One region of the Mesorhizobium sp. B2-3-13 genome, then DNA from elsewhere that is predicted to be linked to it. Evidence: riboswitches for the same ligand, from Rfam matches in the RefSeq annotation. Region 1 holds a riboswitch; the other holds the start of a gene.
The links. A riboswitch is a leader RNA that binds a small molecule or an ion and turns the genes downstream of it on or off. The one in region 1 is predicted to bind thiamine pyrophosphate.

Region 1 (15,040 bases):
ACATGGGCCGGCCGCGCCGACAGCACATAGATGCGGTCGGACAGGAACACGGCTTCGCGCACATCATGGGTGATCAGCATCGCCGTCCAGCGATGATGCCGCCACATCTGTTCGAGCCAGCGCTGCATGGCCGCCCGGGTCAGTGCATCGAGCGCGCCGAACGGCTCGTCGAGCAGCAACATGTCGCGTTCCTGCACGACAGTGCGCAGCAGCGCCGCGCGCTGGCGCATGCCGCCCGAAAGCTGCGCTGGAAAATGCCGCTCGAAGCCGGCAAGCCCGAACTCGGCAAACAGCGGCGCGACCCGCGTCCGCGCCTCCTTGCGGCTGACGCCTTGCACCTCGAGCCCCAGCGTCGTGTTGTCGAGGATGCGCCGCCACGGCATCAGCGCGTCGCGCTGCGGCATGAAGGCGAAATGCCTGCCGTGATCGTCGAGCGGCGCGCCGTCGAAGAACATCTCACCCTCGCCATGCTCGGCGCCGGTCAAAAGCTGGAACAGCGTCGACTTGCCGGCACCCGAAGGCCCAAGGATCGAGACGAATTCGCCGGCATCCACGCGCAGTGAAATGTCGGCGAGCACTTCGAGCCCGCCAAAGACCTTGCGCATATGCCGCAATTCGAGCCGGCTCATGCTTGCGGGCCTCTTCCGGCGGCTTGCCTGCCAGCGGCTTGTTCCCAGGGCATGGCCAGACGCTGCAGCAGCACCGTCAGCCCGAACAGGACGAGGGTGAGCGCGGCGCTGACGCCGACGGCGGCGAGCACCAGGTCGGGACGGAAATTGTTCTTGGCGTTGAGCATGTAGATGCCCAGCCCTTTGGCCGCGCCCGCATATTCGGCGAAGATGGCGCCGACGACGGCGTAAGTGATGGAGATCCTGAGGCCCGCGAAGAAATACGGCAGCGCCGAAGGCAACCGTGCCAGCATGAAGACCCGCCAGCGCCCTGCTCCCATGGCGCGCAGCATCTGGCCAATCTCAACCTCGGTCGCCTCGTAGCCCTGTACGAGGGCCACCAGCATCGGGAAGAAGGTGACCAGCGCCACCAGCATGATCTTGGGCGTCAGCCCGAAACCGAACCAAAGCACCACCAATGGCGCAATGGCGACCAGCGGCAAAGTCTGGCTGACGATAAACACGGGAAACAGCGCGCGCCGCAAAGGCTGGAAGAAGTCGACCAGCATCGACAGCGCAAAGGCGGCGCTGAGCGAACAGGCAAAACCGATCAGCGTGGCGCCGATGGTGGGAATGGCATTGTCGAGCAGCGCGTCACGATTGAGCATCGCCTGTTCGAAGACGCGCGAGGGCGCCGGCAGAACCGTCGCCTTGATGCCGGAATGGTTTGCGTAGAGTTCCCAAGCCACGAGCACCAGACCGATCGTTATCACGGCCGGCGCTGCCTGGGCGAAGAAGCCCGCGAGTTGACGCGGGTTGAATGACGATGAAACCACGAGAGGATAACCTTGACGGCGCGCGCTTCGGCGCGAGCGGTTCAGACGGCAGTGGGACTGTTGGCCGAAACCGTGACGTCGAGGGTTACGTGGCCGGCGCCTGGCCCGAAGCGGCAGAACGCTTCATCGAGCGCCGAGAAGATCGCGCCGGCATCGCCGCGCAGCTTGGTGCAGAAATTCTTGGAGCGATCGTAGACGCCGGACTGCTTCAGGAAATCGATGCAGCCATAGATCTCGTCCATGTGGTCGTCCGTGCCCATCACATAGAGCGAGAACTGCGCCGCCGCTGGCTGGCCAGTGGCGGGCGCGCCGCGCACGGCGGTGATGGCCGCTTGCTTGCGTGGTCCGAGTGGCCCGGCGGGTCCGCCGAACGTGTTGGAGCGGCAGATTGGATCGTCCGGCTCCCCTGGACAGCCACGCGAAATGGTGGCCGACAGCACGCAATGCTTGCCGCTGCCGGACGCAGCCACGAAAAGGTCGCGCAGCGCCGGGAACAACACCTCGGGGGGCCCGACCAGCAGGGTCGAGATGTCGTCGGTCTCGATCCTGAGCTTGTCGCGGTACGGATCGAGCGCGCCGAGCGCGCCCAGGATGACGCCGACAAAATCGTCGGCCATTGGATATAGGGAAACCTGTGCGCCTGAAAACATCGCCCGCCTCGCTCCGCTGGTATTACCCAGATCAGCTTCTAGGGTCTGTGGGCTTGCCGCCCCCGTCTCAGCCCCGACCGTACGGAGCACCCCTGTGGATGGCGGCGTTAAAGCACCATTCGATCGGTTGGGGAAGCTGTTTTTTCAGCAAGCTGCGCCAAAAGCATTGCGCCAGCGCAGACGCAACCGGGTGCCCCTGGCCGGACTTGCGTCAAAACAAAGAGATAGAGCGGTCAGTTGCTTCCGCGAAGCCCGTGAACCGCTCTGGCGTTGAATTTATAGAAATTCTGCCCGCCGCCAAAAAAACTTATGAAACTGCCTTTTCGCGAACCGGCAGTTTCCAGCCTGGCCTGATGAAATGGCAGGTGTAGCCGTTGGGATATTTCTCCAGATAATCCTGGTGCTCGGGCTCGGCCTCCCAGAACGCACCGACCGGCGCGAGCTCGGTGACAACCTTGCCGGGCCACAGGCCGGAGGCATCGACATCGGCGATGGCGTCCTCCGCCACACGCTTCTGCTCCTCGCTGGTGTAGTAGATTGCCGAGCGATAGCTCATGCCGACATCGTTGCCCTGGCGGTTGCGCGTCGTCGGATCGTGGATCTGGAAGAAGAATTCCAGAAGCTGGCGGAAGCTGATTTTCGCCGGATCGAAGGTGATCTCGATGGCTTCGGCATGCGTGCCATGATTGCGATAGGTGGCGTTCGGCACGTCGCCGCCGCTGTAGCCGACACGGGTGGCGAGGACGCCCGGGAAGCGCCGGATCAGATCCTGCATGCCCCAGAAGCAGCCACCGGCAAGCACTGCACGTTCGCTCGAAGTCGCCATGTAACGTCTCCTCAAGGCAATCCCAGGAAAAGTGTAGCGGCTTTCCCCGGGGAATTGCGCGACAACAAATATGGATATCCCCATAAATGGGCATTGTCGCCCGGTTCGTCCAGTCAGACGAGCGGCCATTCGGTCATACCGGTGGAAGGCGCCCCCTAACGAACCGGCGCATGACACTGCCCGCCTTAGACGCGCGGATGCCGGGTCCGGCTGCTGGCGGCAACCGGCAGATATCGCGTACCAGGCGGAATGGCGGCAAAACTGATCGCTACCGGCGGCGCCTCGCGCGACCAGTTGAAAAGAACCGTCTTGACCGGGATGTTGTCCAACCATGCCCGCAACTGTGGCGGCACGCCATGACCCCGCCAAATCATCAGCATGCCATGGTCGCGCAACCGCTGCCTCGTGATCCAGGGTGCGAACCGCATATCGAGGTCGGTGAAGATCGACGGCTTGTCATCGGCATTGAGGCCCGCCAGCATAGCAAGATTGGTGTCGCCACCGACGATGTCGAGCCGGCCGGGCGCCGCTGCGTGCCAGATTGCCTCGGCCTCGTCCGAGATCGGCTGCGCCGGCCAGCAGACGGCGTCCATGCGCCCGCGCACATTGCAGTCCGTCCAGCGGATTGCCGCATAGGCGCCCGACATGGTGACGATGCAGATGAAGGCGCAGATCGCCAGCTTTCGCATCTCGATGGCGCCGAGCCGGTGACCGAGAAAGGCCAGCGCGACCACACCGACTAGATTGTACATCGGCGCGCTCCAGGCCTCGCCGGTGCCGGTGAACAGCGAGGCGACCATGACTAGCGCCGCGGGCCCAAGCCCCATCCATATGAGATAGACGAGGGTGCCGCGCTCGACCGGCTCTTGCGGGGCTGGTGAGCGCCGCAAGAGCCCTGATAGCGCCAACACCAGGAGAAAGCCGGAAAACCCGGCGATCTGGACGCCGATATAGTAGAGCCGCGCACGGTGTTCGGTCACCCAAGCGTCGCGGCCGGCGAAATAGGTCAGCGGCAGGAAATCCATGCGGTAAAGTGCGACGGCCAGCGGCGCGGCGACCGCGAGAAAAACGGCCAGGCCAAGCCATGGCCAGGGTGTCGCCAGCCGGCTGCGCGCGCGAGTGTCCGACAGCAGCCAGAGGCCGCCGAAGGCAAGCAGCAGTCCGGTAGAGAACTTGGCGTAGAGCCCGACGCCGGACACCAGTCCGAGCGCCAGCCACCAGCCTGGCCCGCCGCCGCGGCCGGCGCGCCACAACAGCCAGCAGATCGCGGCCCAGAACGGCATCTGCGCATAGTCGTGATTGAATTGCGGCGTCGGCCAGCCGAAGAAATATATCGATGGCATCAAAAGCACGGCAGCCAGCGCGCGGCGTTGTCCGAGCATGTCGCGGGCCAGCAGATAGACCAGGACGAAGGTGGCCGAAATCGTCAGCTGAGCGAGCAAATATTGCGGCCAGCGGAACGATCCGGTCAGAAGATGGCTGATCTCGAGCAGCCAGCCGGGCAGTTGCGGATGCTTGTAGGTTAAAAGCACCCATTCGCGGCCCCACATGAAGCCTTCCACGACATCACCGGGCGGTGCGGGATTGATGAGTGTTGGCACCACCGTCCAGCACAGGGTCTGCGCCAGGCACAGAAGCGCCAGCAAACCCCAGGGGTGCCGAAGCAGGGCGGACCAGACCGACGCTGAGTCCAGCCCCGCGGCAGGCAGCCCTGCTGGCATCCAACGATCGATGGAGTCGTCAATTCCCGCCATGCGGCGCTTAGACCACATCGCCTGGTTTGCCGAACAGCCCCAACATCAAAGCTTACAAAAAAGTATGCTTTCAGGTCATTGCAAGACCAAGATTGAGCGGGATCTACGGTCTCTTACTGCCGTCGCCGGGCAGAACAGCCCGCACACTGATCCCACTTGAACATTCCGGATACTCGATGCGTCACCAGCATGCCGTCATCCACCACCGCGCGCTCGACTTCTGGCTGGCGCGCGCGGCGGTCCTTGTCATCATCTGCCTGCAGCTTCTGGTCATCAACGATCTTTCGTTCGGCCCCCGCTGGCTGGCGCCGGCGCTGGAGGCCGCCCTGCTCGTACCCCTGTCCGTAGCCACCGCCTGGACGCAGGTCGCCACCCAGAAAGCGGTCGAGGAGGAGCACTGGTATCTGGTTGGCCGGTTTCGCGTCATGATCCGCAGGACGGCCCTGGTGATGACCGGCCTCGTCAGCGTCATGAATTGCGGCTCTCTGGCGCTTCTGGTGCGTGCCTTGCTGGCCGGCCATGCCGGCTCCAGCGGCCAAACGCTGCTGGTCGACGCGCTCAACATCTGGGTCACCAACGTTATCGTCTTTGCCTTGTGGTTCTGGAGCACCGACCGGGGCGGGCCGCCGACCTGCGGCCTCGTCACACGCGCCCATGCCGATTTCCTATTTCCGCAAATGACCCTGAGCGACCGCGAGATCCGCGACTGGCTGCCGGGCTTCGTCGACTATTTCTTCCTCGCCTTCACCAATGCGACGGCGTTTTCGCCAACCGACACATTGCCGCTCTCCCAACGCGCCAAGCTGCTGATGATGGCCGAGGCGATGATCTCGCTGCTGACGATCGCGCTTGTCGCGGCCCGCGCGGTCAACATCCTGGCCTAAGGCACGTCCCCCAAGCCCGCCGGGCACCGGGAGAACGGCAGGCATGAAGATGAAGACCTGAGCGCGCGTCGCCTCGATCCATTCAAACGCGCCTTGGGCAGGAGCCACAAACGCAAAAAGCCCGCCTTGGCGCGAGCCAAGGCGGGCTTTGGCTCGATCGAGCCGCGGAAGAGGCCCAGGTCATTCCTCCCCCGCTGGCCTGAACTTCCGCACGATCACCTCGAACAATATATCCGAGAGCGTGTCCAGTTGGTTGATGGCGACATCGATGTCCTTGGGCAGTACCGAAAGCACGATCTTGAGGTACTGGTCCGGCTTCTCGGTGCGCACCTCGGCGAGGACGCCGGCGCCATGGATGCGGAAATCGGCCCGCACGGCGGTGAGAAAATCGTCGCCCAGCGTCTTCTTCGTCCGCTTCGGGCGGGGCGTCTTCGCGGCTGCCGGGCTGGCGACGGGCTTGCGCTTTGCCGACCTTGCCTTTGCGCGCGACGGCCCGGTTTCGTCAGTCATGGATCTGCGCCACGGCATTGGTATCACCGGCGGCAGCCTCCGGCAGCGCCTGCTTGGCCCGCCTGGCCGGCTTTTTCGAGCGGGCGGATTTCTTCCTGGCCCGCTTGGCACCCTTCTGCCTTGCCGTGCTGGCCGGTTTTGCCGCGCTTGCAGGTTTTGCAGCATTGGCTCGCGCCTTGAGTCTGGCCATGACAAGACCGACAGCGCGGCTGTCTGTGCCTGCTTGCGGAAAACAGAAACCGCCAGCCGCCTCCCGCACCATGCCGATCAGCACGTCGGGCGCAACCGCCTCGACACGGCCGAGGCGCGCCCGAGGCGCCGCGCCCTCGAATTGGCCGATGGCGCTGACGACTTCAAGGCCGTCGTCGCCGGTGATGATGGTGGCGTAACGTGTCATGGGATTTCTCGCATCTCGCGGAGGTAGCGCTCTACGGCGCCCCCCTCTGTCCTGCCGGACATCTCCCCCTCTTGGGGGGAGATTGGCAGGTTGGACGCCTCGCCCAGTCTTGGAGCGCAGGCGGTTGGCGAAGGTCGCGATTGTATCTGATCTCCCCCCAAGAGGGGGAGATGGCCGGCAGGCCAGAGGGGCGCTGTCCCGCCAGCATTCAAATTTGCAACCGCAGTAGCGTCCCTGGCATGGCGGCAGAAACACAAAACCCGCCTTGGCGGCGGGTCGTTGGCGCAAATCAGCACCATGGACAAATTTATAGCATGGCTGCCCTCACCCGGTCAACGGCTCCTAGGAAAAAATTCACATTTGACCGAGAGAGCATGACGCCAGCCCAGACATTCATCCGGCTTTTCATCAGCCGGCTCCTGTGAAATCATCAGCGGCAGCTCATGGAATGATTCCCGTCGCACGGCCTTGTGGAGAGGACGATGGACAGACCAGCCATGGCATCCGTCTTCAGGATGCGGCACGCTCCGGCCACGGTTTCCGGTGTGCGCAGCACTGGCCAGGGCCAGGCCGATCCGATCATCCGGGTGCACTCGCTTGGCGAAGCGATCCGCTTCGTCGCCGGCGCTTACCCCAACTACGACATCGGCACCGTCGCCATAGACTGCGGCGACCCTTCGATCCCGCGCCTCGGCAGCCTGGAGGTCAGGGCGCTGTGGCGCGAATATGGCGAGCGCCTGACGGAGGAGTAGACGCATGTCGCCAAAAGGCCGCGGCGCTTCTCCACGTCGGATCGGAAATGCCGCTCGCGCGTTTGGAACCCAGCCACTGGAGCAATCGCCATGAACGTCGCCAATCTGCAACTCGAGGGCCTGCTGATGGCCGTCGCCTCGATCAACCACGTCCTGGTCAAAAAGGGGGTGCTCACATCGGAGGAGATCGACATCGCGCTACGCAAGGCCGAGGCCTCGGAAACCGGCGAGGAGCGGTCAGGAGGCATGTCGGCGTCGAGCCGCGACGCCGTCAACTTCCCGATCCGGCTGCTGGAACTTGCCAACCAGTGCCAGCCGGAGGCGGACATGCCATCCTTTTCGAAGCTGGCCCGCATGGTCGGCCAGATGAAGGAGCCTTATAACGACCAGATGTGAGGGCTCCTCACGCCTCGCCTGGCGGGCTTCTTACGCCCTGCCCCGGGCGGGCCCCTAGGCCCTGCCCCGGGCGGGCCCCTAGGCCCTGCCCCGGGCGGGCCGCTAGGCCCTGCCCCGGGCGGGCGTCATGCCCTGCCCCGGGCGGGCGTCATGCCCTGCCCCGGGCGGGCGTCATCCCCTGCCCGGCCATCCCAGGTTCAGCGCCAGGATTCTTCCCGGTCCATGGACCGCCGCGAAAAGCAGTCCGGCCAGGAACGAAAAATGGTCGACGAAGAAGCCGAATTCGGCCTGGTTGCCGGCCCAGTGGCTGGGTCCGTGGAAGGCCAAGGCCAGGAACAGCACATAGGCGGCGGCGACCAGCGCGGCCTGGGTGAAGAAGGCACCGCTGAGGAAACACAGCACCAGCGCAACCTCCAGGATCGCCGCGCACCATGCGAGGAAGAGCGGGAACGGGAAACCGGCGGCCGCGATATAGCCCGCCGTGGCCTCCATGCCCATGAACTTGAAAGTCACCGCCATCAGGAAGACGGCCGCGAAAATCAGCCGGGCGACGAGAAGGGCCGCGGTCTGCCACGGCGATTGTGTGATTTGCGACGGCATGGTTGTATTCCTCCAGTTTCATCAGCCCCAAGGACGCACCGCCGCGCGCGGATCCGACATCAGCCAGCGATTTTTCTCTCCGACATCGGTTTGACGGCTGATGTACGGCACCCCTCGAAGGGGAAGCAAGCAGGCCCAAGGCGCCGATTGCCGGCCGCCGCGACACGCGCCAGGCGTTCACGAACAATTAACGATCCTGAAACTTGTCCGTAACCGGCAACATGATATGTTAGCTGGGGCTAATGCATGGCGTGTTCCGTGCAGTAATCTTGGGTGGGTCGAGTTTTGGGCGCAAACGTCAGGTTGGGGACGAAGTCCTATCTGGTCCGGTCGCCGGTCCTGGAGTGCGATGGCTGCGGCGGCACCGGACAGGTTTTCCAGTGCCCGCGTTGGGCGAGTTCAAACGGCCTTTGCTGTCCCGCCGGCACGCATTCCCGCGGCTGCCCCGGCGCCAGCGCGCCCTGCGCCGAATGCGGGGCGCGCGACAGCCACAGCGTCGGCCCCGGCCGCTCCATCGGCCTGAACCGGGGCCGGCGGTAAGTGCCCGGCGGTCACCGCCATCCGCCATGGAACCAGCATGGCCGATCCGTGTTATGTCTGACCGCGACAGCTAGACGTCCGCGCGATCATGCGGCTTACAGAAAGTGAGGCCCGCCATGCCCGACGACAAATCGAAGACCAAACAGGACCGCAAGCTGGTCTCGAGCGAGGACACTTATGAGGTCGCCGCCTTCGCGCGCAAATACGGCATTCCGCAGAGCGAGGCGCAGACCATCATCAAGCGCTACGGCCCCTCGCGCAAGAAGCTCGACAACCACATGGCGGCGCGAGGATAGAAGAAGGCGCGAGGCGGCAACCATTTCGCCTGCGTCGCGTTGAAGGATGCTGCGGGCCGCGTCAACCGGGCCCGGCGGTACGGTGAACACGATGTCTTTTTCCCGGTTTCTCATCCTGGCCAACGAAATGGCAGACGAGCATCTGTCCCGCCCGGCCCGCGGTATGCCAAACTGACGAAGCCAGACTGGCGAAAAAGGGAGGGGCCGCAACCATGTCCGAGATAACCCGCAGGACCGGCAGCTGCCTATGCGGCGGCGTGCAATTCGTCGTCACCGGCCAGCCGTCGCGGGTCGGCCTTTGCCACTGCAAGGACTGCCGCAAGGCGGGCGGTTCGGTCTATTCGGCCTTTGCCATCTGGCCGCGCGATGCTTTCGAGACATCGGGCCAAGTGGCCAGCTACGGCACACGCAGCTTTTGCCCGACCTGCGGCAGCCGCGTCGCCTGGGTCGACGACAACGAGGCCGAGGTGATGCTCGGCAGCCTCGACATCGCGCCGACGGACCTAGCACCGCAATATGAATTGTGGACCGGCCGGCGCGAAGCCTGGCTGCATGCCTTGCCCGGCGCCGAGCAGTTCGAGCATGACCGGCCGCGGGCGCTGGGCGCGGATCTGCCCGCGCCCAGGCCATTGTCGGACACCGTCGCGCGCGACTGAAAGCAAGATTGAAAATTGATCGTCGGGGCCCGGAACCCTCCCCTGTCGGCCACGTTATCCGCCGCTTCCTCGGTGCATGTCGGCTTCTGCTCACATGCACTATTCATGGAGACGACCGTTGAACGACAAGATGTTTCCCCGACCGATCCGCCTCAAATTCGCCCCTGAGCGGGAGCGCGTGGTGCGCAGCGCCTGGGAAGGGCTGGAGTGCCTTGGCGATTGGCCGGCCGGCCAAGGCCGGCGCTACCGGGCGGCACTGCGCAGCTGCCGCGATGCCCTGGATGGCTGGGCGCCGCCGGAAAAAGCGATGCGGGCGATGATCGACGCCGCGCGCGAAGCGCGCATCCTCCAATAGCGGGAATAAAAATGGCGTATTTGATGCTGTCGACACCGCTGCGGGTCAAGCCGCATGGGTCGGACACGATCCGTGACGTGGCCACGCTCCAGGACGCCAGTGAAATCCTGATCGACTGGCCACAAGCCAAGCGCGGCCCTTTCTACCAAGCCGCGCGCGAAAAGATCGAGTCGGCGCTGCAAAACAATGAAGGCGTGGCACAGGCGCAGGAGGCCTTCACCGCGCTGTGCGATCACGCCGGCCTTCTGGTCAGGTAAGTCAAGAAAAGTCCAAAAAAGCAGGCGAACTCGCCTCCATTGTGTGGAACCAGTGGCGATCTGCGAGGTTCCGCTGCCTCGATGATGATGTCGCCTGACCAGTTCTACTGCTTCGGCGGCTGGGGCGGCACTTCGCCCGGCTTGATTATCGGCGTCTTGCCTTCGTCGGGCGCCGGCGCGGCCATGCCCTGGTCGCCGGTGGGCGGCGGCTTCAGCACGCCGCCGCAATCGTTGAGCTTTTCGCTGAGGTCGCCGCCGCCGGGCTGCTGCTTGCCGCCCTGGTCCGTTTGCGCCCGGCATTTGTCGGTTTGCTGGTTCGGTATCTGTTGATCCGCCTGTGCCACTGCCGGCACTGCCAGGGCCAGCATCGCGGCGCATGACGCAATGGCGAGAGGTTTCATCTCGGCCTCCTTCGTTGCATGGCCGCCCGCGGCGGCCTTCCCTTCATGGAGACAACGCCCGTCGGCCCAAAAGGTTGGCCCCATGGGTTGGCCCACAGCGTTGGCCCCAAGGGTTGGAAAAGAGGCTTATTCGCGGAACCGGCCCGTTGGAGCCGGAGCGGGTTTCTTGTCGGCCTCTTTCGCAATGCCAGCCTTGGGTTCGAGCCGGTGCGCAAGCACCAGCACGATCAGCATGATCAGCGTGGCGCCCGGCTTTGCCCGGGACCACTTGTCGCGGCGCAAAGAGCCGGTGCTTGCGTGAAAGGCGCTGCAACCAACCCCGTCCTCCAGTCGTTGCCTGTGCCGGAGGCCAGCTATGTTCGAGCACTTCCAAGCCATGGACGTCGACATCGGGGACGCCGGCATTTTCGTGCGCCGCGCCGGCGCCGGACCGGCGGTGCTTTTGCTGCACGGCTTTCCGCAAACCCATCTGATGTGGCGCGATATTGCGCCGGTGCTTGCCGAGCGTTTCACCGTCATATGCGCCGACCTGCGCGGCTATGGCCGCAGCGCCTGTCCGCCGTCGACCGCCGATCATGCGCCCTATGCCAAGCGGGCCATGGCATCGGACATGGTGGCGATGATGGCCAAACTCGGCTTTACCTCCTTCATGGTCGCGGGCCATGACCGCGGCGGGCGTGTCGCCTACCGCCTGGCGCTCGACCATCCCGACCGCATCGACAAACTCGCCGTGCTCGACATCGTGCCCACGGCCGACGCCTGGGATAGGGCCGATGCCCGGCTGGCCCTCGGCTACTGGCCGTGGTCCTTGCTGGCGCAGCCCGAACCCTTGCCGGAAAAGATCCTGGCGGGCACCGCCGACGCCATCGTTGACAATGCGCTGGGCGGCTGGGGTTCGCCGCCCGACGTCTTTCCAGCCGGCATCCGCCAGGCCTATGTCGATGCCTTGCGCGACCCCGCCCACATCCACGCGATCTGCGAGGAATACCGGGCGGCGGCAACGCTCGACCGCGACCACGACCGGGCGGACAAAGCCGCCGGCCGGCGCATCGCCTGCCCGTTGCTGGCATTGTGGAGCGGGCAAGGCGCGCTCGCCGAATGGTATGCCGGCGAAGGCGGGCCGCTAGCGCTATGGCGGAACTGGGCCGATGACGTGCGGGGCCGCGCGATGTCAGGCGGACATTTCTTCCCCGAGGAAGCGCCCGGGCAAACGGCTGGCGCGCTGATCGATTTCTTCGGCGCGGCTGGCGCCGGTTAGCCACCCGCCAAGGGCGCCTCGAATCAGCCGGCCGATTCCTCCGACGTATCGTCGTCTTCGGGTCTACCGGGCCGGAGAGGATCGGGCATGCGCGGACACTCCTCGAAACCATGATCGCGGCCGCCGCAGAAGGAACAGCACATCGCCGGACGGCCCTCGTTTCCGGGCCGCCATTGCGGTGTTTCGTAGGGCTTCCTGCCGTCCATGCCCAGCAATGCGCAACGCCTGATTTGGTTGCGCGGGGGCCGGCGCCGCGCCCGAACGCGCGCCGCACAGCCTGTCGCGGAACCAACGGACACGAAAGGGGTTGTGTGCGACAATGCAAGCGGCCGTTCCAGTGCGAATCCGGACCGGTCGCCTGTCCAATTTTGTCAAACCAAAGAGAACCGTCATGTCCGCTCGCGTTCTGACCCTGTTGACGGCCATCGGCGCCGTGCTCGCGACGACCGGTCTGGCCGATGCCCGGCCCGACAGCCGCTCCATGGGCTGCGGCGAGATCCGGGCCATGATCCAGAGCCATCGCGCCGTGGTGCTGACCACCGGCCGCAACACCTATGACCGCTATGTCAGGCAGTTCGGCAATGAGTGCGACTGGCCTGAAGTGCCGATGTCGGCCTATGTGCCGTCCCGCGATGGCGACTGCCCGGTCTATCGTTGCGAAGAGCCGGTCAATAATTTCCCGAATTGACCGCAAGCTGCCTGGGCGCCATAACGTCCAGCCTTCCCGCTTCGTCTAATGGTAGGACAGCGCCCTTTGAAGGCGTGAATCGTGGTTCGAGCCCATGAGCGGGAACCAACAATTTACTTGGCGCCGGGTCGCCACATTTCTTACTGAAACGCAGGACATAAGGCGCCACTTATTGGTAAGCCATGGGAACAACGGTATGGCCAATCTAACAATTCTGCCCGTTTCCATTGCCTCTGACCTAGGAGCCCTCGCCCTGGAAGTCCGGCGCAAAGTATTCATTGTCGAGCAGAACGTGCCCGAGACGGTGGAACGGGACGCCTATGACGCGGAGGCCACTCACGTCGTCGCCATCGACGGAGGCGATGTCGTCGGCACGCTGCGGATTGTCTTTCTGACCGAACATGCCAAGTTCGGCCGCGTCGCCGTGCTACGCCAGGCAAGGGGCAATGGCATCGCCATGCGGATGATGCAGGCGGGGATGCAGATAGCGCGGTCACGTGGCGAGAACCGCTTCTACCTCACGTCCCAGACCGACAAGACCGCGCTTTACGAAAAGCTGGGCTTCGTCGCATGTGGCGACGAGTTCGAGGAAGCCGGCATCCCGCACCGAGCGATGAAGAACTATTAACAGGGGCTGGCAAACCCCGCCGGAGAGCGGTTTGCTGCCGCCCGGCGGTCCTACGCCCTTCGAAGCGCAAGGATGTCTCGTTTCATTCGGATGCTTCGCATCTATTGCAGGGAGCACCCCTCTAAGGAACCAGCCGCGCCAGAACAGCGGTTGGTGATGCACCACCGATCGGCTGACCCCTTAGTTCGTTCGGATGCTTTGTGCGAGTTGCCTTAAAGAGCGCATAAAACCTTAGCCGGCGAGACGACGCGGCCCCCCGCTAATCTCGTCGGTTAGGCTCGGCGTCCTCCCAGGCAACTCTCCTTCTTGGATGCCGAGCCGGCATGCGCTTTGCCACGCCGGCGTGCGGGCATTCAAGATTGAGATCGAGGGCTAAAGCTTCTGCAAGCTACGCGCAGCTCGCCGTACACCGTACGCAACAATGTTCCACGCGGCTCCCGAGTTTAGGACGCTGTGCTCAAGCTTTACCCGGAGCCCGCCCGAGCTATCCACGGCCAAAGGCCGATCCACCGGGCGAGGCGATCATCACCATGGGTGGGAAAGCTGACAAGTGGCGGCTGACGCCCGATTAACGAATCGTTGACCGCGCTGTCCTATTCTGAGACAGCGCGGTCAGATCCCACCGGACTGCGCAGGCGGCTTCGCCAACTAGCCCCGCCCGCTTTTGTCGGAGCCGCCACCACACTCTGGAATAAATACCAGTAATGGTTGAATCAACCGTTACTGAAGTTGTTAAAAAGCTCATGGCCAAATCGTAATTCAGCCGAGGCACGTCTTCCAGTCGCTCTTTAGCACTTACTAATGATTGTCTAGACTCTCTCCCGCAACGGAAGCATTCTCTGCTTCGGGGAGTGGAGGGCTTGGGAAGAAGCCATATAGAGGTGCTGATCACCGCGTGCCGGAGCGCGCGAGCGTGCGGCGCCGAAGGTCATGCCGCTCCCGACCCTCTCGCATCAATTTGGACACAATCCGGGACAGGTAAAGAACGGCCGTGATCCTTCCGGGCAGGAGGAAGGTGGCTTCAGCCCCAGGACCTCGCTCGCGATTGACGGCCAGTTAACGTTACGTTAACTTTAAATTAGCCAACACTAAAATAGGAGATCCTCATGAAGATCGCCTTCGTTTGCCTGGCGCTTGTCCTCGCCGGGTCGAGTGTCGCTACGGCGCATGGGAAAAAGGCAACAGTCACTGCTGCCAAGGCATGTGCTTGTCTGTCGATCAAGGCGGCAGTGGCGGCAAAATTGGACTGCACTGCAACGGGAACCGCCACAGCAACCCAGACTGACGCAGCGAATGCCAAGCCGCACCTTGGGTACGAAAACGCTTGGACGATACCCTCGTTCGGCCTTTAACGTTCCCAGCATTTCCTCTACCCAAAGGCCCGGAGACCGAGGCGCTGGGCCGTTGCAAACGTGAGTGCGCTATCAGACCTCGTGCTTGACTCTAGCAATCGCGGCGCGCTGGGCCCGCATGAAACCTCGCGGTCTGTTGCGCGTTGTCGGCCAACAGGAGAATTCCATGGATCCGGGAACCGTGGCGGTGATGGTGATGCTTTCATGCAGCGCATCGCTCTGCAGGCCCACGGAGTCGCGCCCGGTCGTCTATTCATCGATGGAGGAATGCCAAGCGGCACTTGAAGCCAGACTGGCACCGTGGCCGAACGGCGAAATGGTCGGCCGATGCAAGCAGGTCGACCAGACGGCGACTGGCTCGATTCCTCCGGAAGGCTATGCCGCGGTTCAAGTCAC
Region 2 (15,040 bases), on a different contig from region 1:
GGTGCGGGCCTGTTCCGGCTTGAACAGGAAATCCTTCATGTAGGAGACGACATGGCGCTGCTCGCCATTGATGACGAGATTTTCGCCGCGCCCGTCGGTCAGATATTGCGCCAGCGTCTCCTGCGGATCGACCGCCTCGCGCTTCTGGTCAAGCGTGGCGATTTCCAGATTGGTGCCGAGCCGTACCGAGCCGGCATCCGGCGCCAATTCGCCGGTCAGCATCTTCAGAAGTGTCGTCTTGCCGGCGCCGTTCGGCCCGACAAGACCGACGCGGTCGCCGCGCTGGATGCGGGTCGAGAACCCCTTGACCACGGTGAGATCACCAAAGCTCTTCTCGATGTTCTTGGCTTCGATCACCAGCTTGCCGGATTCGGCGGCGTCGCTTGCCACCATGGTCGCGGACCCTTCGGCGCCGCGATGGCCGCGAAAGCGCTGGCGCATGGTCTGCAGTTCGCCCAATCGGCGCATGTTGCGCTTGCGCCGCGCCGTCACGCCATAGCGCAGCCAGTGCTCCTCGCGCACGATCTGGCGGCCGAGCTTGTGCTGCTCGCGCTCTTCCTCTTCCAGCACCAGGTCGCGCCATTCCTCGAAATGGCCAAAGCCCTTGTCCAGCCTGCGGGTCTGGCCACGGTCGAGCCAGACGGTGGCGCGCGACACGCGTTCGAGGAAGCGGCGGTCATGCGAAATGACGATGAGCGCCGAGGAAGTCCGGACGAGCTCTTCTTCCAGCCATTCGATGACCGACAGATCAAGATGGTTAGTCGGCTCATCAAGAAGCAGAATGTCGGGCTCCGGCGCCATGACGCGGGCAAGGGCGGCGCGCCTGGCCTCGCCGCCGGACAGGTCTCCTGGCCGTTCCTCGCCCGACAGGCCGAGATGCTCCATCAGATAGCTGGCGCGGTAAGGATCGTCGGCTGGCCCAAGCCCGGCTTCGACATAGGCCCGCACATTGGCGAAGCCGTCCATGTCTGGCATTTGCGGCAGATAGCGCACTGTCGCGGAAGGCTGGCGGAACACCTCGCCGTCCTGCGGCTCGACCAGGCCGGCGGCGACTTTGAGCAGCGTCGACTTGCCGGACCCGTTGCGGCCGACCAGCGCGATCTTGTCGCCGGCCGAAGCGGTCAAGGCGGCGCCGTCGAGCAGCGGTGTGCCGCCAAAAGTCAGTTTTATCCCGTCGAGATTGAGAAGAGGCGGGGCCATGTCAGCTTTCAGGCAAAGGATAGGGATGGGCGAGCAGCAGGGCTCGGCCATGGCGAAGCGCGATGTCGAGGCGGCCCTTGACCTCGTTGGAAACGGTCAACGATGAACCGAAAGCCACCTCGACCTTGTCGAGCGGCCATTTGGCGCCGGTGACGGTCAGGCCGGAGAGTTCGGAGAAGCCAAGGATCGAAAACAGCGTGCCGTCGGCATAATCGAAGCCGGCCCTGCCGAGCAGCAAGGGGACAGCCTCCTGGGCACCGCTGGTCAGAAGCACATCCGTTCCGGCTTCGGCCAACCGCAGACCAAGCGCCAGGTGCAGGAAGGCGTGGTCGGCGCGCTTGCCGCCGAAGGCGCCCGCCAGCACAAGGCGCGTCGCGCCGCGTTCAAGGGCTGCCGCGATCGCCAGTTCGCCGTCGGTCTTGTCCTTTTCCGCCGGGAAGGTTTGCCGCGGCACCGCGGCCAGGTGGGCGGGCAGATCGGGCGGCACGGAATCGAAATCGCCGACCCACAGTTCCGGAACAAGGGCCAGCATCCGCGCGTGGCCGATGCCGGCGTCGGCGGCGATGACGCGTGAGCCTTCGACCTGGCGGTCAAGCCGGGGCGTGCGGATGAGATCGCCGCCAAGCAGGATGGTGAATGTGCTCATATCCCGTCGCCCTTACCAGCCCGGCACGGGAAACGGAAGGCGGCAAACTCCCACTTGCGTGTCCCGTCGGCCGGGCTTATGTGTCGAAACGCTCTAACGGGGTGCCGGACGCGACTTTCGCGGGCCGGCTGAGAGGCAGTCTCGCCAACCCGCTGAACCTGATCCGGTTTGTACCGGCGGAGGGATTAGACGTTTCGGACAATCCGACGCCTCAATTCCTTTCAACGCAAACGAAGGAGGCGCCGATGCGCACGCTTTTATATTCCCTCATCGCGGCCACTGTAGTGACCCTGTCCGGACCAGCTTTGGCCAAGGACAAGCTCACCGTCTACACCTATGAGAGTTTCACCGCCGACTGGGGTCCAGGCCCGGTGGTGAAGAAGGAATTCGAGGCCGAATGTGGCTGCGATGTCGAGTTCGTCTCGGTCGCCGATGGCGTGGCGCTGCTCAACCGCGTCAAGCTGGAAGGCGCTTCGACCAAGGCCGATATCGTGCTCGGCCTCGACACCAATCTCACCGCCGATGCCAAGGCGTCGGGCCTGTTCGCGCCGCACGGCGCGGTGAGCGATGTCAATGTGCCGGGCGGCTGGAGCGACGATACTTTCGTCCCCTTCGACTACGGATATTTCGCTGTCGTCTACGATACCGAAAAGCTGAAGACGCCGCCGAAAAGCCTGAGGGACCTGGTCGAGGGCAGTGCCAATGACAAGATCGTCATACAGGACCCGCGCACGTCGACGCCCGGTCTCGGCCTGCTGTTGTGGGTGAAGTCGGTCTATGGCGACAAGGCGCCGGAAGCCTGGGCCAAGCTCAAGGCCAAGGTGCTGACGGTGACGCCGGGCTGGAGCGAGGCCTATGGCCTGTTCACCAAGGGCGAGGCGCCGATGGTGCTGTCCTACACCACCTCGCCGGCCTACCACATGGTCGCCGAGAACACCGAGCGCTACCAGGCGGCATCCTTCGAAGAGGGCGAGTACCTGCAGATCGAAGTCGCCGGCATCACCACGACAGGCGCCAAGAACCCGCTGGCGGCCAAGTTCATGGCTTTCATGACCGGGCCGAAATTCCAGGACGCCATCCCGGAGACCAACTGGATGTTCCCGGCCGGCAAGACCGGCAAGCCGCTCAACCCTGCCTTCGACAAACTGGTTAAGCCGACCAAGACCTTGCTGTTCAGCCCGGAGGAAGTCGCGGCCAACCGCAAGGCCTGGGTGGACGAATGGCTGGCGGTGATGAGCAAGTAGATTTTGTGGGCGAGTCTCGTGAGATGACCGCCAAGGAACACAGTGTTTCCCAAGTCGATCGTTGGTTCTCAGTGCAAACCCGCTCTGACCCCCGCATCACAGCCGGCATTGTTGCGCTTGCCGCAACCTCGCTGCTGATCGGCGGCGCTTTTGCCGGGCTGCTCGCCGAAGGCGCCCACGATTTTTCCGGCGCCTGGGCCGCCTTCGATCCTTACCTCTTCCGTGTCGTGCGCTTCACGCTCTGGCAGGCGGCCCTGTCGACGCTGCTCTCGGTCGGGCCTGCCCTGTTGGTGGCGCGGGCGCTGTCGCGGCATCCACGTTTCCCCGGCCGCGCCTTCATCCTGCAGCTCTTCGCCGTGCCGCTGGCTCTGCCGGCGATCGTCGCGGCGCTAGGCATACTGGCGCTCTACGGCCGAGCCGGCTATTTCGCCGGTCTGTCCAACTGGGTCGGCGGCCAGGGTTGGCCGGGCATCTACGGCCTCTCCGGCATTCTCGTTGCCCATGTCTTCTTCAACCTGCCATTGGCTACCCGCCTGTTCCTGGAGGCGCTGCAAACCATCCCCTCAGACCAGTGGCGGCTGGCGAGCCAGCTCGGCATGGGAGCGCGGCCGGCGTTGCGGCTGATCGAATGGCCGACGCTGCGGGCCGCCTTGCCTGGTGCCGCCGGACTTGTCTTCATGCTCTGCATCACATCCTTCACCATCGTGCTGACGCTCGGCGGCGGACCGGCCGGGACGACGCTGGAGGTCGGCATCTATCAGGCATTGCGCTTCGATTTCGATCCCGCGAGGGCTGTCGCGCTGACATTGTTGCAGATCGCGCTGACCTTTGTCGTGGTGCTGGCGTTGACCCGGCTTGGCGCCAACGTGGCCGGCGACGCCAACCTGTCGGTCGCGCCGCGCCGCTATCTCTTGGTCAACAGGACTGAGGCCGTGCTGAATGCCCTGCTCATCGGGCTGGCGCTGCTGTTCGTCGTGGGACCCATGGCGGCAACCGTGGCGGCCGGATTGGGCGCCGATCTCGGCCGGCTGGCCGGTGAGGCCACTGTCCGGCAAGCGACACTGACCAGTGCCGTGCTCGCGTTCCTGTCGGCGTTGCTTTCGGTGATGCTGTCGCTGGCTCTCACAATGGCGCGGAGGGCGCTGGCATTGAACCGCCGCTCCGGCTCAAGGACACTGCTCGAACATGCCACCGATACCGGCGCCGGGTTTGTGCTGGTCGTGCCGCCGATCGTCATCGGCGCCGGCTGGTTCCTTCTGTTGCGCCATCTCGGCGATGTCTTTGCTGTCGCCCCGCTCATGGTCGTCACCGTCAACGCCGTCATGGCGATGCCTTTCGCGCTGCGCGCCGTCCGTCCCGCCTATGATGCGGCAAGCGAGCGTCACGAGCGGCTCTGCGCGCAGCTCGGAATTTCCGGCTGGTCAAGGCTGTGGCTGGTCGACTGGCCGTCGCTTCGGCGGCCGCTCGCCACCGCCTTTGCCTTCGCCATGGCGCTGTCGCTTGGCGATCTCGGCGTGATCGCCCTGTTCGGCAGTGATTCCGTGCAGACCTTGCCCTACCTTCTCCTGGCGCGCATGGGCAGCTACCGCACGCAGGACGCCGCCGGCCTGGCGTTGTTGCTGGGCCTTGTCTGCCTGGCGCTGGTGCTGGCAGCGGACCGGCTGGGAAAGGGGATGGCCCGCGATGTCTGACGGGGCGGCTGACGGCAAAGGGGTTCCGGTGCGGCTGGACAAGGTCTCGTTCAGTTATGGCGAGGCGTTGTTCGCCTTCGATGTCGGATTCACCGCGACGCAGATCACCGCCATCATGGGGCCGAGCGGTTCGGGAAAGTCGACGCTGCTCAATCTGGTGGCCGGGTTCGAGACGCCGCGATCCGGCCGCTTATTGATCGGCGGGGCCGACGTAGGTGGCGAGCCGCCGGCCATGCGGCCGGTGTCGATGGTATTCCAGGAAAACAATCTTTTCGCCCATCTTTCTGTCCAGCAAAATGTCGGGCTCGGCCGTTCGCCATCGTTACGGTTGACGGATACAGACCACGCCGATATCGCGGGCGCCCTTGCACGCACCGGCCTTGCCGGCAAGGAGAAGCGGCTGCCGCGCGAGCTTTCGGGCGGCGAGCGTCAGCGCGTCGCCCTGGCCCGCGTGCTGGTGCGTGACCGCCCGGTGCTGCTGCTCGACGAACCCTTCGCCTCGCTTGGGCCCGCCTTGCGCGACGACATGCTCGACCTGGTTGCCAGCCTCCATGCCGAGCGTGGCATGACGGTGCTGTTCGTCACGCACCAGCCGCAGGATGCCCGCCGCATCGCGCAGAAAGTGGTGTTTCTGGACAATGGCACCATCGCTGCCTCAGGCACCTCGGACGATTTCTTTGCAGGGGCTGGGCCGGAGGCGTTCCGGCGCTATATCGGTGCCGGTGCCGGGGATGCGTTATCACGAGATATTGCCCGGAAGCGGACATAATTTACGCTCAAACCGGCTTGAGGCGATGTGGCGCTTGCTTGCCATGACTGGAGTAGTGTGGCTAGGTCCGCTCGATACCGGTCCGGCACAGGCCGTGATTTGCCTACAGCATCTGCTGCCCGCCCCGAGGGGCGCGTGACGGACGCTGTAGCAGTTTGTTTTGCGCATGCCGTGGTCATGCGCAAGGACCTGAAAGGAAGCCATTCTGGCGATCAGCGCTGACAGGCTACGAATGAATCCGCTGGCGCGGTTCCTGGCGCTGGCTGGCTTTGCCGTGGCGCTGGCAAGCTGCCAGATGTTCACGCCTCCCGAGGTCCAGGAATCCGGCTTCCAGCCATCCGACAAGCCGATCACGGTGGACAATGTCGCCGCCAACAACAAGCTTGCCGAACTCGCCAAGGCGCAGCATCCGCGCATCCTTGCAACGTATGGCGGCGAATATTCCGATCCCAAGCTCGAGCGCATGGTCGCCAAGGTGGTCGGCAATTTGACCGTGGTATCGGCCAACCCGACCCAGACCTATCGCATCACCATCCTCAATTCGCCCAACGTCAACGCCTTCGCGCTGCCGGGCGGATATCTCTACATTACGCGCGGCCTCTTGGCGCTGGCCAATGATTCGTCCGAGCTCGCCGCCGTCATCGCGCATGAAATGGGCCACGTCACCGCCAATCACGGCCTGCAGCGCCAGCAGCTGGAGGCCGAGGAAGGCCTGGCGACCAAGGTCGTTTCCGATGTGCTCGGCGACAGCCCGACCGCCAAGGCAGCACTGATCCGCGGCAAGCTTAGGCTGGCGCAGTTCTCGCGCAATCAGGAACTGGAGGCGGACGCCATCGGCATCAAGTCGATCGGCGAAGCCGGCTACGATCCCTATGCCGCCGGCCGCTTCCTGCAGTCGATGTCGGCCTACACCGATTTCCGTTCGATCAGCGGTGCCACGGACGCCAGCCTCGACTTCCTCGCCACCCACCCCAACACGCCGCAACGCATCGATCTGGCACAGCGCCACGCCCGCCAGTTCGGCGCGCCCGGTTTCGGCACGCGCGACCGCGATTCCTTCCTCGCCGGCATAGATGGCCTGCTTTATGGCGATACGCCGGAAGAAGGCTATGTGCGCGGCGAAACCTTCCTGCATCCGGGCCTCGGCGTGTCGTTCACCGTGCCGGACGGTTTCATCATCGACAATTCAGCGGCAGCGGTTACGGCGACCGGTCCGGGCGACATAGCGATCCGCTTCGACGGCGTTTCGATCGACAAGAACCGCGCCCTGACCGACTATATCAGAAGCGGCTGGGTGGCTGGCCTCGACGACAGCACCGTCAAGCAGGAAACCATCAACGGCAATGAGGCGGCGACCGCGCATGCCGGCGCCGAAGGCTGGCAGTTCGATATCGCGGTGATCCGCGCCGGCGGCCAGGTCTATCGGTTGCTGACCGCGGCTCCCTCGGCCAGCAGCTCGCTGGAAATGGTGGCGCGGTCGGTCAGCGGCTCCTTCCGCATCCTCAGTCCCGCCGAAAAGGCGGCACTGAAGCCACTGCATATTCGTGTGCTCACCGTGCAGCCGGGGCAGACCATGGGTTCGCTTGCTGCCCAGATGGTGGGGGTCGACCGCAAGCTCGACCTGTTCCGCGTGCTCAACGCGCTGTCGCCGGGGGCCGCGGTTTCGGCCGGCGACAAGGTCAAGATCGTCACCGACAAGTAAGCGCCCGTTGCGGGAATCAGGCGGCAGTCGCCATGAATTCGGGGTTCTGCTTCACCAGCGCGACCTTGAGCTTTTCCATGGCGCGGGCCTCGATCTGGCGCACGCGTTCCTTGGAGATGCCGAGCGTTTCGCCGAGAGCCTCAAGCGTGGCGCCCTCGTCGGTAAGCCGGCGTTCCTCGATGATGCGGAGTTCGCGAGCGTTGAGAGCTTGAAGCGCCTCCCTCAGCCAGAGCGAGCGGCGCGCGACGTCGATCTTGTCGCCGACAATCTCGTCGGGCAAGGGATCGTCCGAGACCAGGAAGTCCATCCGCTCGGTCGCACCCGCATCGTCGGCAAGCGGCACGTTGAGCGAGGAGTCGGGCGCCGACAGGCGTGAATCCATCAACTCCACATCAGCTTCGGAAACGCCGAGCGCAACCGACACCTCGCGGTAAAGAGTTGTGTTGGAGAGCGGTTCGGCGCCGTTCGCGAGACGGGCACGCAATCGCCTGAGATTGAAGAACAGGGCCTTTTGCGCCGAACTGGTGCCGCCGCGCACGATCGACCAGTTGCGCAGGATGTAGTCCTGCATCGAAGCGCGAATCCACCACGTCGCGTAGGTCGAAAACCGCACCTCGCGCTCCGGCTCGAAGCGGGCGGCGGCCTCGAGAAGACCGACATGGCCTTCCTGGATCAGGTCGCCGAGCGGCAGGCCGTAATGACGGAATTTCGAGGCCATCGAAATGACCAGACGCATATGGGCAACGGTGATGCTGTGCAACGCATTCTGGTCGTTGTCCTCTTTCCAAAGCAGTGCCAGCCGATGCTCCTCGTCGCGTTCGAGGTAAGGCGCCCTCATTGCCGCGCGGACCATGACCCGACCTGCCGTGTCTTCCATCATAAGGCGCTCCTTGGCTCAGGCGTGCGAATGACAAACTGGCAGGAACCGGCTTGAAATGACGGCGTCGTGCCCTAGAACAGCCAAAACTGCCGTGCGCGGGAAAGGTTCCGCTGGCGCAGGCAGGCGAGCGATGACGTCTGGGCAATTTCGGCACGGCTGCCCGGAATCCCGATGCTGCAACGAAATTCCTTTTGGAGTATTTGATTTCTGGAATTAGCCTTCTTTGAAATTTCGTTCCTTATTTTTTCGACCTGCATCTGTCATTTTCCAACCCTCACAACATGCCTGATATCAGGCCAAGGACGGGATCACAGAAAAATGAAATGGCTGAAGTCGCTCATCATCGCCGGAACGCTGCAGGCCCTGACGGTCGCATCGGGGCATGCCGGCGCCAATCTCGACCAGATCAAGCAGGCCGGCGTCATCAAGGTCGGTACGGAAGGCACTTACGCTCCGTTCACCTATCATGATGCATCCGGAGCGCTCGTCGGATTCGACGTCGAAATCGCCAAGGCGATCGCCGACAAGCTCGGCGTCAAGGCGCAGTTCCTCGAGGGCAAGTGGGACGGTCTGATCGCCGGCCTCGACGTCAACCGCTATGATGCCGTCATCAATGAAGTCGGCATCACCGATGCCCGCAAGGCCAAGTATGATTTCTCCGATCCCTACATCGCCTCCAAGGCGGTGCTGATCGTGCGCGGCGACAATACCGACATCAAGACTTTCGCCGATCTCAAGGGCAAGAAGTCGGCGCAGTCGCTAACCTCCAATTTCGGCAAACTGGCCGAGTCGAATGGCGCCGAACTGGTCGGCACAGATGGCTTCGACCAGTCGATCCAGCTGCTTTTGACCGGCCGTGCCGACGCCACCATCAACGACAGCCTGTCGTTCCTCGACTTCAAGAAGCACAAGCCCGACGCCAATGTGAAGATCGCCGCCCAGGAAGAGAATGCCGATTACTCCGGCGTCATTGTGCGCAAGGGCGATCCGGAGCTGGTCGCGGCCATCAACAAGGCCCTGGCCGACATCAAGGCCGACGGCACCTACCAGAAGATCGCCGACACCTATTTCGGCCAGGACGTCTCGAAGTAGTTCATAAGGCGGGGCGGTTGTCGCCCCGCAGCCCATCCAGCGGCGAGCCGTCTTTGACGGCTCGCCGCTTTTGTCGTGATATGGCTGACGCATTCGCGCTTCGATGACGCTGCCCGTCCCTTCCGGAGGATATTTCGTGCCGCACTGGCTGCAACTGATGCTGGATTCGCTGCCCTCGCTGCTGTGGGCAGCGTTGATCTTCACCGTGCCGCTGACGCTGCTGTCCTTCGTGCTCGGCCTGACGGTGGGATTGGGCGCAGCGCTCGGCCGGCTGTTCGGGCCGAAGCCGCTGGTGGCGCTCGTGCGCTTCTATGTCTGGATCTTCCGCGGCACGCCGCTCCTGGTGCAGCTGTTTCTGATCTTCTACGGCCTGCCGTCGGTCGGCATCCTGCTCGACGCCTTTACCGCGGCGCTGATCGGCTTCACGCTCAATATCGGCGCCTACACGTCGGAAATCATCCGCGCGGCGATCGGCTCGGTGCCGAAAGGCCAGTGGGAGGCCGCCTATTCGATCGGCATGACCTGGAGCCAGGCGATGCGGCGCACCATCCTGCCGCAAGCCGGCCGGGTGGCGGTGCCGCCGCTCTCCAACACCTTCATCTCGCTGGTCAAGGACACGTCGCTGGCCGCCGCCATCACCGTGCCGGAGATGTTCCAGGCGGCGCAGCGCATTGTCGCCACCACCTATGAGCCGCTCATCCTCTATGTCGAGGCGGCGATCCTCTATCTGGCGATGAGTTCGGTGCTTTCGGCCTTGCAGACACGGCTGGAGGAGCGGCTCAACCGCTATGGCGGCTTCCTGGAGGCACGCTCATGATCGGCCTCACCAACATCGAAAAGCGTTTCGGCGACAATCTCGTGCTGAAGGGGGTGACGGTTGCCATCGCCGAAGGCAGCGTCACCGCGCTGGTCGGGCCTTCGGGCGGGGGAAAAAGCACGCTGCTGCGCTGCATCAACCTCCTGGAGATCCCAACATCGGGCACGGTGCGGATCGGCGACGAGACGCTCGAGTTCCGTCCCGGCGGGAAGGTGTCCGCGGCGGACATAAGGCGTCTGCGCCTGCAGACCGGCATGGTGTTCCAGAATTTCCAGCTGTTTCCGCACCGTACCGCCATCGAAAATGTCATGGAGGGGCTGGTCACGGTGCTGAAATGGCCGGAGGCGCGCGCCCGCGAGCGGGCGCTCGCGCTGCTGGAAAAGGTCGGCATGGCGCACAAGGCGGATGCCTGGCCGGCGACGCTGTCGGGTGGCCAGCAGCAGCGCGTGGCGATCGCCCGGGCGCTGGCGCCGTCGCCGAAGGTGCTGCTGTGCGACGAACCGACTTCGGCACTCGACCCGGAACTGGCGCAGGAGGTGGTCGATGTGCTGAGTCAGCTCGCCAGCGAGGGAACGACCATGGTGATAGCGACGCATGATTTGCGCCTCGCCTCCAAGATCGCCCAGGAAGCGGTGTTCCTCGACGCCGGCGTCATCGTCGAGCAGGGGCCATCCGCCACGCTGTTCGGCAATCCGGAGCGCGAAAGGACCAAGCGGTTCATCGCCACGCTGAAGCAGGAGGCGGCGGAGAAGAAGGCCGGCGCATAGGCGCGGCAATCTCCGGCAATCCCAAAGACAAAAAACCCGGCGCAAGGCCGGGTTTTCGTTAACCCGAAGGCGAAAAGCTCAGGCGGCTTCTTCCTGCTCGGCTTCCTCATTGTCGGCCTTGGCGCCACGCTTGGGGCCTTTGTTGAGGTTGACCTCGATCAGGCGCACGGCTTCGGTTTCCGACATGCGGTTGACGGCCGCGATCTCGCGAGCCATGCGGTCGAGCGCCGCCTCGTAGAGCTGGCGTTCGGAATAGGACTGCTCCGGCTGGTTGTCGGCACGGTAGAGGTCGCGCACGACTTCCGAGATCGAGATCAGGTCGCCTGAATTGATCTTGGCATCGTATTCCTGGGCACGGCGCGACCACATGGTGCGCTTGACGCGGGCGCGACCCTGCACGACCTTCAGCGCGCGCTCGACATAATCCTCTTCCGACAGCTTGCGCATGCCGATCGAGGTCGCCTTGGCGACCGGCACCTTCAGGCGCATCTTATCCTTCTGGAAGTCGATGACGAACAGTTCCAGCTTGTGGCCGGCCACTTCCTGCTCATCGATCGAGACGATCTGCCCGACGCCATGCGCCGGATAGACGATGTACTCGCCGGTCTTGAAACCGTGACGCGCGGCAGTGGACTTCTTCTGCGGGGTGATCGTTGCCATTACGCCCTGAACTCCTTGTTGTGGGCCGGCGGCGGTGCCGGCTGAACTCGCGTGATCGGGGTCACCGACCATTAGCCGCACAACAGATGAACCCACCGGAAAGGCCGGGACCGGCAACCCGCACGAACTGCGGCCGCCTGGCCCAGATCGCTCTGGTCCGGAATGGGATTTTCACCTTTCAGTGATTTGGGGCGTCTGCGCCATAAATCGACGTTGTGTCACCGGCATGTTTTGCTGATGTAACACAAAAAGTCGGAAGAATCAAGGTTTTGCTGCGTAAGCGCAGGCCACAACCAATCGCCGCCTGTCAAGGCGGTTAATCCGACGTGCCTGTTACGCCGCGTCATACAAGCCTTTACAGCGGCCCTTTACAGCGGCGTTGTCAATCGCCTTCGCCCGGCTCGGCGGAGAAGTATTTCTCGAACTTGCCGGCCTCTCCGTCGAAGGTCTTGGCGTCGGCCGGCGGCTCCTTCTTGGCGGTGATGTTGGGCCATTTCTCGGCGTATTCGGTGTTGATCTGCAGCCATTTGTCGAGGCCGGACTCGGTGTCGGGCTTGATCGCGTCGGCCGGGCATTCCGGCTCGCAGACGCCGCAGTCGATGCACTCGTCGGGATGGATGACGAGCATGTTCTCGCCCTCGTAGAAACAGTCGACCGGACAGACCTCGATGCAGTCCATATATTTGCATTTGATGCAGTTGTCGGTCACGACATAGGTCATCGGTCGGCTCCGGGATGTCCCGTTTTTGTTGGCTTTTTTTGTGAGGTAACGCCTTTATCGGCCGCTTGCAAGGGTAGCCATTCCCAGCGGCGCCAGGGTTTGGGAATGGAATTCCAGGCGGCCGGTGCCACGAGGGCCTGACATGCCCCACCGGCCGTCGCGTTTGCCGCTCCCGCTTCTGTTTTTTGTTTGTCTTTGCCCTCGGGAAACACACCCCCGCGTCTGGTCGACAAGGCTCAATCTTCACCGAGCAATCGGTCGGTCTGGCGGCGCTCTTTTTTGGTCGGGCGGCTGCTGCCTGCCTCGCGCTGCGCAGGGATAGCATCGGGAAGGGCGTCGGCCTTGGGTGCGAGCGGCGGCGACATGTCTTCATAAAGTGTGCGAGCTTCCTCGGCCGGGCCACGCCGCACACCGGCGCCGAGCACCTTCCAAACGAAGATACGCCGGTCGAGCGTGATGGTCAGCACATCGCCTGGCTTGACCAGATCGGAAGCCTGCGCTGCTTTGTCGCGATTGATGCGCACGCGGCCGGCTACAACCAATTTGGCCGCCAGCGATCGCGATTTCACCGCGCGCGAGAAGAACAGCCATTTGTCGATGCGCTGGCGGTCTTCAGCAACCATCGAAGTGAGCCTACTTCTTTAATTGGTCGCGTAAGGCTGCGAGCTTGGCGAAGGGGGAATCCGGGTCGAAGCGCACCGGGCGCTCCTCGCGCGGCTTGGGCTGGAAGGCGGGCTTTCCGCCCCCCTTGCCGCGATCGGGGCCCTTGCCTTCCGGCCTGCCACCCTTCCAGTCGGGCCGGCCTTCGCGGCGCTCGGGACGCTCGCCTTGCGGGCGGCCATCGCGACGCTCAGCGCCTTCGCCTTGCGGCTTGGGCTTGAACTTCGAGCGGTCGAAGCGTGGCTTGCCGGCGCCGTCGCGGCGTCCTTCATGGGCGGGACGGTCCGCGGGAGCGCCTGTTGCCGGTGCACCGGCGGCATCGGCCGTCGCATTGCCTCGGCCGCGCGCCTGTCCGTTCTGCGGGCGGTTGTTGCGGCCGTCGCGATGGCGCGGACGCTGGTCAAAGCGACCTTGGCGCCACAACAGGATCGGCTTTGGCGCTTCGGCTTCCTGCGCGTGTTCGCCGGCAGCGTCCGCAACTGCCACTGGTTCGGTGGCTTCCGTCGGCGCGGAGGCCTCGACGGTCGGCTCCGCCGCTGCGGCGTTCTCTTCTGTGGGCGCGGCGTCAATCTCGGCAGTTTCAGGTTCGGTCTGCGGTTCAACCGGCGCCGGCTCGACCGGTTCAACGGCGGCTTCGGCTACCGGCGCCTGTTCGCCCGCAACTTCGGCCGTGGCTTCCGCCTGTTCTTGCGCGACAGGCTCTGCTGCCGTTTCCGCGATGACCTCGGCCGGAGCTTCGATGGCGGCCTCGGCGGCTGCCGTTGCCGAACCCTCGACCTCCGCGGCCGCATCTACAGCGCCGGCTTCCGTTACTGCGGCTTCCACTGCCGCCTCTTCCGCCGCCTTGGCCTGTTCCGCGCGAGCTGCCTCTTCGGCTGCCTGCTTGGCTGCGGCGGCTTCCCGCGCGGCAGTGTCCTGCGCTTCCAGCCGTGCCTTGACTTCAGCAGCCGGTTTCGGCTCGGCGCGATAGCCTAGGCCCTTGAGGATCTCTTCCATGTCGTCGGCGGTGGCTCCGAGGATCGACATCATCGGCGGCGTCACCATGAAAGACTGGCCGTCATAGGCGCCGTCCGGTCGCTGGCCGAGGCCGGGCTTCCAGTTGGTCGCCGGGCGGATCAGGTCGGCCAGCCGCTCGAGAATGTCGATGCGTACGGCGCGGCGGCCGAGATTGCGGTAGCCGGCAAGCTTATAGAACGCCTTGTCGAAGGCCGGATCGATGACCACCGAGGTGCGGCCCGACGCCAGCGCATGGACGACGTCGCCGAAGCCAGGCTTGTCCTTGCCGTCGTTCTTCAGCGCCCACAGTAAGGTCACCAGTCCGGCGGGGGCCGGCTTGATCAGCGCCGGCACGAAGACGTGGTAGGCACCGAAGCGCACGCCGAGCCGGCGAAGTGCCGCGCGACCTTCCTGGTCGAGCGACTTCATCTCCTCGGCGATGTCGCGGCGATTGATGAGGCCGAAATTCTCGACCAGCTGGAAGGCGATGCCGCGGCCGATGCCGGAAATCTGCTCGGCGTTTTTCAGATCGACCAGCGGCTTCAACAGGGATTCGATCTGGAAATTGACGAAGCGTTCGGCGCGCGCGGCGACCTTGTCGCGGGCCGGGCCCGTCAGCTGTTCGTCAGCCAGCAACACTAGGCGCGGCTTCAGCGCGTCCTCGCCCGAGACCAGCGTGCCGATCGGCGCGCCGATCCAGCGCAGCGTGCCGTCCGAACCGAGCGCGAGATCGCCATTGGCGCAGGCGCCGAAGCGCTCCGCGCGTGCCTCGAATTCGGCGGCCAGCGCCTTTTGCGCGGCCGTGCGCACGGCCTTGGCGTCCTCGCCGCCGGCGGTCTGGTCGGCGGTGAAGCGGAACCCTTGCAACTCGCCGACATGATGGCCTTCGACAAGGACGGTTCCGGTAGGGCTGATTTCGGCTTCAGGCATGGTATTTTCTCTAAGGCGCCGCATGAGGACGGAAGTCCTGCGGTCTACGAAGCGTTTCGTCAACCGCTCATGCAGCGCATCCGACAATCTGTCTTCGATTTCGCGCGTCTTTTCCCGCCAGTGTGCCTGATCGGCCAGCCAGCCGGGCCGGTTCGACACGAATGTCCAGGTGCGGATCTGGGCAATGCGGTGCGACAGCGTATCGATGTCGCCCTCGGTGGTGTCGGCGCGGCGCACCTGCTCGGCCATGTAATTTTCGTCGACA

Region 2: it holds a riboswitch for thiamine pyrophosphate, as region 1 does, so the genes downstream of both, thiB (thiamine ABC transporter substrate binding subunit) here and FJ941_RS27770 (YkoF family thiamine/hydroxymethylpyrimidine-binding protein) in region 1, are expected to answer to the same signal.

What each region holds. Positions count from the first base shown of each region.
Region 1 is NZ_VFVQ01000036.1:19,428-34,467, reverse strand. It holds gene FJ941_RS27780 (ABC transporter ATP-binding protein) at 1-629, opposite strand, end outside; gene FJ941_RS27775 (ABC transporter permease) at 626-1,444, opposite strand; gene FJ941_RS27770 (YkoF family thiamine/hydroxymethylpyrimidine-binding protein) at 1,486-2,094, opposite strand; TPP riboswitch at 2,085-2,198, opposite strand; gene msrA (peptide-methionine (S)-S-oxide reductase MsrA) at 2,402-2,920, opposite strand; gene FJ941_RS27760 (glycosyltransferase family 39 protein) at 3,106-4,641, opposite strand; gene FJ941_RS27755 (hypothetical protein) at 4,851-5,558, shown strand; gene FJ941_RS27750 (hypothetical protein) at 5,739-6,068, opposite strand; gene FJ941_RS27745 (hypothetical protein) at 6,061-6,465, opposite strand; gene FJ941_RS27735 (hypothetical protein) at 6,948-7,217, shown strand; gene FJ941_RS27730 (hypothetical protein) at 7,308-7,613, shown strand; gene FJ941_RS27725 (DoxX family protein) at 7,785-8,213, opposite strand; gene FJ941_RS27715 (DUF3606 domain-containing protein) at 8,870-9,049, shown strand; gene FJ941_RS27710 (GFA family protein) at 9,262-9,705, shown strand; gene FJ941_RS27705 (DUF982 domain-containing protein) at 9,824-10,060, shown strand; gene FJ941_RS27700 (DUF982 domain-containing protein) at 10,072-10,317, shown strand; gene FJ941_RS27695 (hypothetical protein) at 10,422-10,718, opposite strand; gene FJ941_RS29120 (hypothetical protein) at 10,845-11,000, opposite strand; gene FJ941_RS27690 (alpha/beta hydrolase) at 11,074-11,976, shown strand; gene FJ941_RS27685 (hypothetical protein) at 12,368-12,664, shown strand; tRNA gene FJ941_RS27680 (tRNA-Gln) at 12,699-12,772, shown strand; gene FJ941_RS27675 (GNAT family N-acetyltransferase) at 12,861-13,292, shown strand; gene FJ941_RS27670 (hypothetical protein) at 14,399-14,644, shown strand; gene FJ941_RS27665 (hypothetical protein) at 14,811-15,040, shown strand, end outside.
Region 2 is NZ_VFVQ01000020.1:59,933-74,972, forward strand. It holds gene FJ941_RS22415 (ABC-F family ATP-binding cassette domain-containing protein) at 1-1,200, opposite strand, end outside; gene FJ941_RS22420 (thiamine diphosphokinase) at 1,202-1,846, opposite strand; TPP riboswitch at 1,934-2,048, shown strand; gene thiB (thiamine ABC transporter substrate binding subunit) at 2,092-3,090, shown strand; gene thiP (thiamine/thiamine pyrophosphate ABC transporter permease) at 3,114-4,781, shown strand; gene thiQ (thiamine ABC transporter ATP-binding protein) at 4,774-5,550, shown strand; gene FJ941_RS22440 (M48 family metalloprotease) at 5,783-7,252, shown strand; gene FJ941_RS22445 (RNA polymerase factor sigma-32) at 7,269-8,132, opposite strand; gene FJ941_RS22450 (hypothetical protein) at 8,204-8,389, opposite strand; gene FJ941_RS22455 (amino acid ABC transporter substrate-binding protein) at 8,451-9,224, shown strand; gene FJ941_RS22460 (amino acid ABC transporter permease) at 9,361-10,041, shown strand; gene FJ941_RS22465 (amino acid ABC transporter ATP-binding protein) at 10,038-10,808, shown strand; gene FJ941_RS22470 (CarD family transcriptional regulator) at 10,887-11,468, opposite strand; gene fdxA (ferredoxin FdxA) at 11,851-12,189, opposite strand; gene FJ941_RS22480 (RNA-binding S4 domain-containing protein) at 12,426-12,812, opposite strand; gene FJ941_RS22485 (helicase-related protein) at 12,823-15,040, opposite strand, start outside.